One region of the Deinococcus actinosclerus genome, then DNA from elsewhere that is predicted to be linked to it. Evidence: riboswitches for the same ligand, from Rfam matches in the RefSeq annotation. Region 1 holds a riboswitch; the other holds the start of a gene.

The links. Region 1 has a riboswitch for cyclic di-GMP ahead of AUC44_RS10080 (hypothetical protein). Riboswitches for the same ligand answer to the same signal wherever they lie in the genome.
Region 2: another riboswitch for cyclic di-GMP. It lies ahead of AUC44_RS07010 (glycoside hydrolase family 16 protein); the one in region 1 lies ahead of AUC44_RS10080 (hypothetical protein).

The regions. Positions count from the first base shown of each region.
Region 1 covers NZ_CP013910.1:2,081,815-2,086,220, reverse strand. The annotation lists gene AUC44_RS10095 (ring-cleaving dioxygenase) at 1-487, shown strand, start outside; gene AUC44_RS10090 (hypothetical protein) at 543-1,094, opposite strand; gene AUC44_RS10085 (hypothetical protein) at 1,203-1,796, opposite strand; cyclic di-GMP riboswitch class II at 1,982-2,065, shown strand; gene AUC44_RS10080 (hypothetical protein) at 2,135-2,575, shown strand; gene AUC44_RS10075 (hypothetical protein) at 2,711-3,325, shown strand; gene AUC44_RS10070 (HupE/UreJ family protein) at 3,437-4,406, opposite strand, start outside.
Region 2 covers NZ_CP013910.1:1,439,656-1,444,061, forward strand. The annotation lists gene AUC44_RS07000 (N-acetylmannosamine-6-phosphate 2-epimerase) at 1-319, opposite strand, end outside; gene nagZ (beta-N-acetylhexosaminidase) at 407-1,885, shown strand; gene AUC44_RS07010 (glycoside hydrolase family 16 protein) at 1,896-2,666, opposite strand; cyclic di-GMP riboswitch class I at 2,679-2,753, opposite strand; gene AUC44_RS07015 (glycoside hydrolase family 26 protein) at 2,883-3,785, opposite strand; cyclic di-GMP riboswitch class II at 4,038-4,124, shown strand; gene AUC44_RS07020 (glycosyltransferase family 2 protein) at 4,132-4,406, shown strand, end outside.

The sequences.
Region 1 (4,406 bases):
CCCCAGCGAACTCACCCTCCCGAACCTGTTCCCCACCACCCGCGTCCTCGAACGCGCCTACCACCTCACGCCCGCCGGCACCTACCCCGACCCGGAACAGCCCAGCCGCACCATCCACGTATACGCCATGCAGGACGGCGGCCCACACGCCGAACTGCACCTGCGCATCGACCCGACCCTGCCCCCCGCCCGGCCCGGTGCGGGCGGCGTGCACCACATCGCCCTGCGCGTGCAGGACGACCAGTACCACGACTGGAACGCCCACCTGAGCAGCCTCGGCCTGCGCACCAGCGGCGAGGTCGACCGCCACTGGTTCCACAGCATCTACTACCGCGAACCGCAGGGCATCCTGATCGAACTCGCCACCGACGGGCCCGGCTTCGCCGTGGACGAGCACCCCGACCACCTGGGCGAAACCCTGGTGCTCGCCCCGTTCCTCGAACCGCACCGCGCGCAGATCGAGGCGGGCCTCACCCCGCTGACCTGAACGCATCACGAAACGCCGCCCCGGTCAATCGGGGCGGCGTCGTGTGCCTGACGGTTTACAGCGTGCAGTCGGCGACGGGAAGGGCCTGGACGCTCTGCACCACGTTGGAGACCGTGCCGTCCGAGGACTGCGCCTGCACGTCCACGAAGGTCGCGCCCTTGACCGTGAAGGTGTTCACGGGCGTCACGACAATCGCCTGGCTGCTCAGGCCCGTGCGGGTCATGCTCAGGGGCGCCGTGTTCGGGCCGACCACGAACTCGAAAGTCGAGGGCCGCGCGGAGTACAGGTCGCCCAGGTTGGAGGAGTACACGGTGCGCGTCGCGCCGGTGTCGCGGCCGACCAGACGCGCGCCGACCATGTTGATGGTGCCGTCCCAGGTCAGGTCGACGCTCAGGCGCGTGTTCAGGTTGTCGCAGATGATCGACGTGCCCCGGGGATACGTGACGCCCGTCGTCGTGTCCCGGTAATCCGTCGGCAGGGTGTACTGACTCTGATAGGCGCTGAGTTGAAGGTTCCGGACCGGATCGGACGGTTGCACCACGACCGTACCGCCGCAACTCGCCAGAAGACCCGTGAGACCCACTGCCGCCAGGACAATCTTTTTCATGCCTCTCACTCTGCCTGTCGAAACTGACGGTCTTGTGATGGTCACCTGAAGCCGCATGAACAATGAAGAAACCCCCCGGTCCACGGGGGGGTTCATGAAGGGCCGGTTTCAGCGCGTCAGGGGCTGAGCCGTGCCGCTGAGGGTGCAGCTGCTGTACACACTGATGTTGCCGATGTATGGCCCGAGATTTTTGCTGGTGATGGTGAAGGTGGAGCCGCTGGTCGTGGAGACCGTCAGGTTGGCGTAAAACTGCCCGACGTTGTTGGCATCATTGACGGTCACATCGCGGGGCGAGCGGAGTGTGGGGTTCACGATGATGCTGGCGGGCAGCAGGTCATTGGTGGCGGACTGGAAGTCAAAGATGGCCTGATAGTCGCCGGCACTGTTCTTGCGCAGATCGGAGGCGGCGATCGTCTGCGTTTTGGTCTGCCCAGTACGGACGCCGACGAGGCTCACGTCCACTGTCGACAGGTTGCCGGCGGCACTGAAGGTCACGACGACCTGCGTATTCGTGGCACGGCCATCGGTCGGGTTGGTGATCCGGTCGCATCCCACGTATTTGGTGGGATTCGAGCCGGCTACTTTGTATTCGGTCGTGACCGAGCGCATCACGGCGTTCGTGCCGTCTGGTGCGCCGCCGAATGAACCGCATCCCGCCAGGAGGCCTGTGAGCCCGCCTGCTGCCAGCATCAGTTTCTTCATGACTCTCACTGTGTGGGGTGCGTGCGGCCCCCGGGTGACAGCGGCTTCATGTGATGTGGAGGATTTCTTGGGGTTCAAATGATGCGGTACTCACTGTTGACCCTGTGACTACCTCATGTTCGCCTGGTGTAAGGGGAGTGTAAATTCACTTTGATACATTACTCATACTTCGTACAGAACTCGTTCTGGCGGAGAGATGCGATGATCCCCGTACTGTATCCGGGCACCTGGTACGTGGTGAGCAAGTGGTGCGACCGGCTTTTCGTCACGCTGCCGTTCCCTGTGAACGGAGCCTATTCCCTGACTTGGATGGCCTGTGGCCGTCCAGAGGAGTTCTGATGCGTTCACTGACTGCTGTTGCTCTGCTCGCCGCGCTGTCCTTCGGCCCCGCCTTCGCCGCCGCCTCCACCCCGGTGGATTACGACACCGCCACCGTGCTCGGCGAGACTGCCGATGTCGGCACCTTCGGTCAAGCGCTCTCGTTCAACGTGGCCGCCGGCAGCGTTGACCTGAGCGTCATGAAGCCCGGCGAGACGTACACCGTGACCATTCCCGTGGTGAACACCACGGACCGTGACATCACCGTGTCCCTCGAAAACGTCGCGCTCACGAGCGGCAGTGATTCCGTGGCGTCCACGGTGGTCAGTGACGACGTGACCATCACGCCCGGCGGGACGCAGAACCTGACCATCAAGGTCACCACGAGCGCGGCGGCTGATGTGGTGGCGGGCAGCAAGATCACGCTCAAGTACGACGTCCTGGGCGTCAGCAGCTACTGATCGACGGGTGTCAGGGGGCCTGAGTCGGGTCCGCCGGCCCCCTGACAACTGAGGTGGAGCCGCAGGGGCGCAGGGTGACGTTCGGTCATCCCGCGCCTCTCTGGTATTCGGCCCGGTACGGGCAGGGAGTGAGACATGGGGAAGCGGAGACAGAGCCGGCGTGGGCTGGCCGTGACGCTGGGAGCGCTGCTGTCGCTTCACGGCGTGGGGGGCGCGCAGATCATGGCGCCGCAGGTGACGATCACGCCGGGGCAGGTGCCGTCGGTGGCGGTCGCGCAGGAGGTGCTGGTGCAGCCGGCGCGGGTCGAGGCGCGTCTGGGGGTGGGGTTCAGCACCGCGACCCTGACCTTCTCGCTGCTCAGCCCGGTGTCGACCGAGGTGTTTCTGCGCAGCCCGGACGCCCGGCTGGTGGTGCGGGGCGAACCCGGCAGCCCGGTCCGGTTGACGGCGTTCACGGCGCAGACGGTCAGCGTGCTGGCCCTGGCCGCCCACACCGGCGCTCTGGAGGTGCTGAACCGGGAGGGCCGCGTGATCGGGCACGTGCCGTACGTGGTCGGTGAGGCCAAGCAGGTGAATCAGGGACTGTCCCTGAACTACTCGCCCAGCAGTGACCGCCTGGGCCTGAGTTACGCCCTCAGCGGGGTGCAGCAGTCCATCTTCGATCCGCGCTGGTCGGCGGGCGTAAACCTCAGCGTGAATACCGGGACCGGGAAGGTCACCGGTGGCGTGAGCCTGAACGTGTCGTGGTGAGTCCCGGCGCGCTGCGGCGCCCCGCCCTGAAGGCGACGTGCGGGTGGCCGTGGGCCTGAGCTGAGGGGCGCTGGGACGCTGGCCGATCCACCACGGCGCTGAAGGTGGCCCTCAGAAGCCCAGCGCGCGCTGGGCCAGCCACACACCGCCGGTCGCGGTGATCAGCGTGGCGGCGACCCGCAGGCTGGTCCGGGTGACGTGCGGGCGGGCGGCGCGGCGCAGCAGGTGCAGCGCGGCGCCGGCGGCGAGCAGGATGCACAGCTGCCCGAGTTCCACGCCGACGTTGAAGGCCGCGAGCGACCACGCCACCGCCTGTGGCGGGAGGGTCTGTTCGCGCAGCACGCTGGCGAAGCCGAACCCGTGGATCAGGCCGAACCCGAAGGCCAGTGCGGCGCGCGGGTCGCGGGTCGCCCCGATGCCCTCGGGGGCCGCGCGGCGCAGGATGCGCAGGTCGTGCAGGCCGACCACGACGATGCTCAGGGCAATCACGCTCTCCACCAGCCGGCTGGGAAGCTGCACGACGTTTAGCGTGGCGAGGGCCAGCGTGACGCTGTGCGCGGCGGTGAACGCCGTGATGATCCTGACCTGCGTGCGGGGGCGGCCGCCGAGCAGCACGAGCGCCAGCACGAACAGGATGTGATCCGGGCCGATGAAGATGTGCCGCACCCCTTCGCGGATGAAGGTCAGGACGACCGCCGTGGTGGCCTCGCGCGGGGCATCCAGCGCGGCGGTGGTCTGGGTGCGGTCCAGGGCGTACTGCCCGGCGAGGCTCTGGCCGCGGTACAGGTTCAGGAAGGTCTTGTGCAGGGTGTCGTCGGGGAAGAGGTTGCTCTGCACGGTGACGGCGCCGCGCGCGGCGGGGGCGGTCAGGATGACCGTGACGTTCTCCCCGGCGGCGCGGGCAGCGGTGACGGTCAGGGGGAGGCTCCGCGTGCCGGCCCGGATGTGCAGCCGCGCAGTCACCAGCCGCGCGAGGGCCTGCGTGACGGGCGACGACAGGGGCGCTGCCTGGAGGCTGGCGGTGGTCGTCCCGGCGGGCAGCGCTCCTGGGTCGTGCGTGAGGGCGGCGCTGGGCAGCGTG
Region 2 (4,406 bases), 640 kb from region 1:
GGCGGGGCAGGTCCGTCCCGTCGAACGCCACGACGTCCGCCCCCGCCTGGGCCACCGCCCGCACCTCCTGCGGTGTCGCCGTGATGTACACCGGCGAGCCCGGCTGCGCCTGCTTCGTCAGGCCGATGACCGGCACGTCCGTCAGCGCCCGCACCGCCCGGATATCCTCCGGGCTGCGCAGCCGCAGGCCGCGCGCGCCGCCCAGCAGCGCCGCGCGGCTCATGGCCGCGATGATCCCCGTCTCCCGCATGGGACTGCCCTCGTCGGCCTGCACGCTCACGATCAGGGCGCCCCGCAGGCGCGATAGCACGTCATTCACGCCGCCCAGGGTAGCGGACCGGCGCGGCGAACTGGTGCACGCCACCTCCGGCGGCGCCGCCGGTCGCGCTGGCGTACCCTGGACGGCGTGAGCCCAACCCTGCATAGCCTCCAGTCCAGCGGCGCGCTGGTGATGGTGGACATCCCCGGCCCCACCCTGGACGACGACACGGCCGCCCACCTGCGGCGGCGCGGGATCCGCAGCGTGTGCCTGTTCCGCAAGAACGTGGAATCCGAGGCGCAGCTGCGCCGGCTCTGCGCGGACCTGCGCGCCGTGATGGGCGAGCACGCCCTGATCGCGCTCGATCACGAGGGCGGCGCGATCCTGCGCCCGCTGTTCTGGCCGTTCGCGCCCAGCGCCATGAACCAGGGCGCGGCGGGGGACGAGGCGCTGACCGAGGAGGTGAATGCCGCCCTGGCGCGGCAGCTGCGCAGCGTGGGGATCAACTGGAACTTCGCGCCCGTGCTGGACGTGAACGTGAACCCCGCCAACCCCGTGATCGGCGAGCGGGCCTACGGCGCGGACGTGGGCGTGGTGACCCGCATGGGCGGCGCGGCGCTGGCGGGGCACGACCGCGCGGGCGTGGCGGCCTGCGTGAAGCACTTCCCCGGGCACGGGGACACCAGCCTGGACAGCCACCTGGCCCTGCCGCGCGTGGACAAGCCGCGCGTGGCGCTGGACGCCGGGGAGTTCGCGCCGTTCCGGGCCCTCCTGCCGCGCACGCCGGCCATGATGACCGCGCACATCATCTACCCGGCGCTGGACCCGGACCGCCCCGCCACGCTGTCGCGCGCGGTGCTGACCGGGCTGCTGCGCGAGGAATGGGGGTACGACGGCGTGATCGTCACCGACTCCATGGGCATGAAGGCCATCGACGACCATTACGGCCGGGGTGAGGCGGGCGTCATGGCCCTCCAGGCGGGCACCGATCTGGTGATGGCGCTGGGCCGCCGCGAGGCGCAGGACGCCACCCTGGACGCCATTCAGGCCGCGCTGGACCGGGGCACGCTGGACGCCGGGCAGATGCAGGCCAGCGTGCGCCGTCTGGAGGCCCTGGCCGCGCGGTACCCGGCGCAGGCCGACCCGGCGCTGAACGCCAGGGACGACGCGGCGCTCCTGGCGGACGCCTGGGCGCGCGGCCTGAGCGCGTACCGCAGCCCGGTGGCCCCCACGCCCGGCTCGCGGGTGCTGCTCGTCGCGCAGGCGCGGGTGCCGCGCGAGAACGTCAGCGAGGCCAGCGTGGACGCCCAGACGCTCGCGGCCGAACTGCGCGGCGTGTACGACGTGCAGCTGCATGCCTTCGAGGACCCGGCGGAGCTGGACTGGGCGTCGCTGCGCGCGCAGGGGCTGCCGGTGATCCTGGCGACCACCTCGCGCCACCGCCACGCCGCGCTGCGCGGCGCCCGGCCCGACCTGCACCTCGCGCTGTACAACCCCTACGCCGCGCTGGACGTGGACGCCCCCGCGCTGGTCACCTACGGATTCCAGCCCGAGGCGCGCCGGGCAGTGCTGACCTGGCTGCGCGGGGAGCGACGCGCGACCGGCACGCTGCCCTTCTCCGGGTAGGCCGCACGGGTCAGAACGCCTCGAACTGGACGGAGTCCACGAGCATGTACACCGTGCCCGTCGTGGCCAGGCCGCCCCACCCGGCGCTGTTCGTGGGCCACACGTTGAGCATGATGTGCGCGGGCTGCTGCGGCACGTCCTTGGTGGTCTCCCAGACCCTGACGCCGTTCAGGAAGTAGGTGATGCGGTCGGGGCGCCACTCGTAGGTCAGGGTCTGGAAGGTCTGCCCGAAATTCACGCCGGTCGGCAGCGCGCCGGCGTCCTTGCTGCTCAGCGTGTTCCACACGGCGGCGTTCAGGGTCCTGGGGCGGTTGCCCTCGATTTCCAGGTCGATCTCGGTGGCGCTGTTGTCCACGTAGCTGAACGCCCCGCTGACGTTGCCGCTGAGCACCTTGCCGCTCCTGCTGGGGCTGGCGCTGGTGCTCGCCGCGCGGAACCGGTAGGTGTAGCGGCCGAACCCGAAGGTCTGGGCGCTCTTCACCTCGGCGGCGCGGGCGCACAGGCCGGCCGCGCAGGTCTGCACGTTCAGGGTGAGCAGCAGGTGGCCGCCCCTTACGCTGACCAGGGCCGGGTCGAAGGTGCCGGTCAGGCCGGGCTGCTGCCAGAAGCCACCCCAGCTGGACTTGATCCAGCGCGCGCCGTCGAGCGTGTCGAAGGTCTCGCTCCAGGTGACGCTGGCAGGGTTCAGGGTGACGCCGGTGGCCTCGGGTCTGGAGAGCCCGCTGCAGGCGACGAGGCTCAGGCCGAGCAGGGCGGTGCAGACGGTTCGTGCGGTGATCATGGTGGTTCTCCCTCTGGTGGCCCGGCGGACCCAGGGGGTTCCGTGGCTTTGCGTCCCCGTCTTGCGGCGGGTTTGCCCTGAGCATCGGGATGCTCGACTGCACTGTGAGTTTCTCCTGAATTCTCCTTCAAACGTCTTACATGAATGCCGCTGCGGGCTGGACAGGACAGTCTGCACACCTGTCCTGGGGTGCGCCGCCCAAGGAACAGGGGCGGATCAGCGGCGCGTGCGGACGCAGCGGCGGAACGCGTCCAGTGCCGCCTGGCTGGTCGTCAGGCGCCAGTCCACCCGGCCGTCTTTGAGGTGAAACCAGAAGGCCCGGCGGATCTGCCCGAAGCCCGGCAGCGCGGCGCACATCTCGCGGATCCAGGCGGCCTTGCTGCCCCCCTGCTCCACGCTCGCCAGTTCGCCCAGCTGCACGGGTTTGGTGCCCGCCACGCGCTTGAGTTCACGGTACGACGGGGCGAAGGTGTCCCGGAAACTCAGCCAGCGGTTCCAGGGGTTGGTGCTGCCCCAGTTGTAGCCGTCCAGGCCGACCTCGTGCACCCACTCGCCGCCCGGGTACAGCGCGCGGTACGAGCTGGGCATGCCGGGGTAGAGGATGTTGGGCGTCCAGACCCAGCGGACCGGGGCCCCCTCGGCGCGGAAGACGTTCACGATCCGCCGCCAGGCGCGCACGAAATCGGCCGGGGTGTTGCGGGCGGAGAGCTGGTACGCGCCCCAGTTGCCGTTCATCTCGGGCGCGAACGTGATCCGCAGGGGCACGCCTTCACGGCGGACATCGCGGGCGAACTGCCGCAGGTACGCGTCGTGCCGCCCGGCGGCAATCTCCCGGTACGGCACGCCGCGCACGCCGGCCGACGTGCGCGTCCGGGGCTGCCAGGACAGCTCCAGTTCGCGGTTCAGGCCGGTCAGGGTGCGGGCGTAGGCGCGGTTGTAGGGGGCGTCCCAGTCCTGAAACCAGCGGATGGCCCGGAAGGTGCAGCCCGCCTTGCGTTCCACGGCCTGCAACACGGCGGGGCTGTCCACGGTGAGCCCGAAGATCCCGCAGCTGGCCGCGCTGGCGTGGGAGCCGCTCCAGAGACTGCCCAGGAGGACGGTCAGCAGCAGGCGTCTCATGGGCGGCGCACTCGCCGGGGCGCCGGACCGGGGGGGACAGGGGTGGACGGGCACTGGGGAGTCGACATGCTGGCTGGATGATGGCAGCGTTCCGGCCGGCGCGCTGCGGTGCCCCCGGTCCGGCCCCCCTTCCCTGTAGAACAGCTAAACGTTAAACGACTGCGCGATAGAGCAGTTGTTCACAGTGCGTCAGCGTATGACGCCTAGCCTGTGACGGACAGGGCGCGCCCGGATGACTCCATCCTACGCCCCTGCATGCCGGGAGGCGCCGATTCCCGTTTTTGATCCGGTCACCTTACGGAACGGGAGGAGCCAGTGGTGAGACCGCCCCGACGGAGGCCTCACCATGTCCAATCCAGTCTTCCTGCCGTCCACCCTGCTCGGGTGGGTGCTGCTCATCGTCGTCAGCCTGCTCCTCGTCAAGGCCGTCCTCACCGTCACCCTGGCACTGGCGCACGCCCGCACCCAGCGCCGCCGCGCCCGGCGCCTCGACCGCCTCCCGGTGCCCGGGGCCAGTGTCATGATCGCCGCCTACAACGAGGAGGTCGGCATCGCCGACACCCTGCGCTCCGTGCTGGGGCAGCGCGGCCTGGAGGTGCAGGTCATCGTGGTGGACGACGG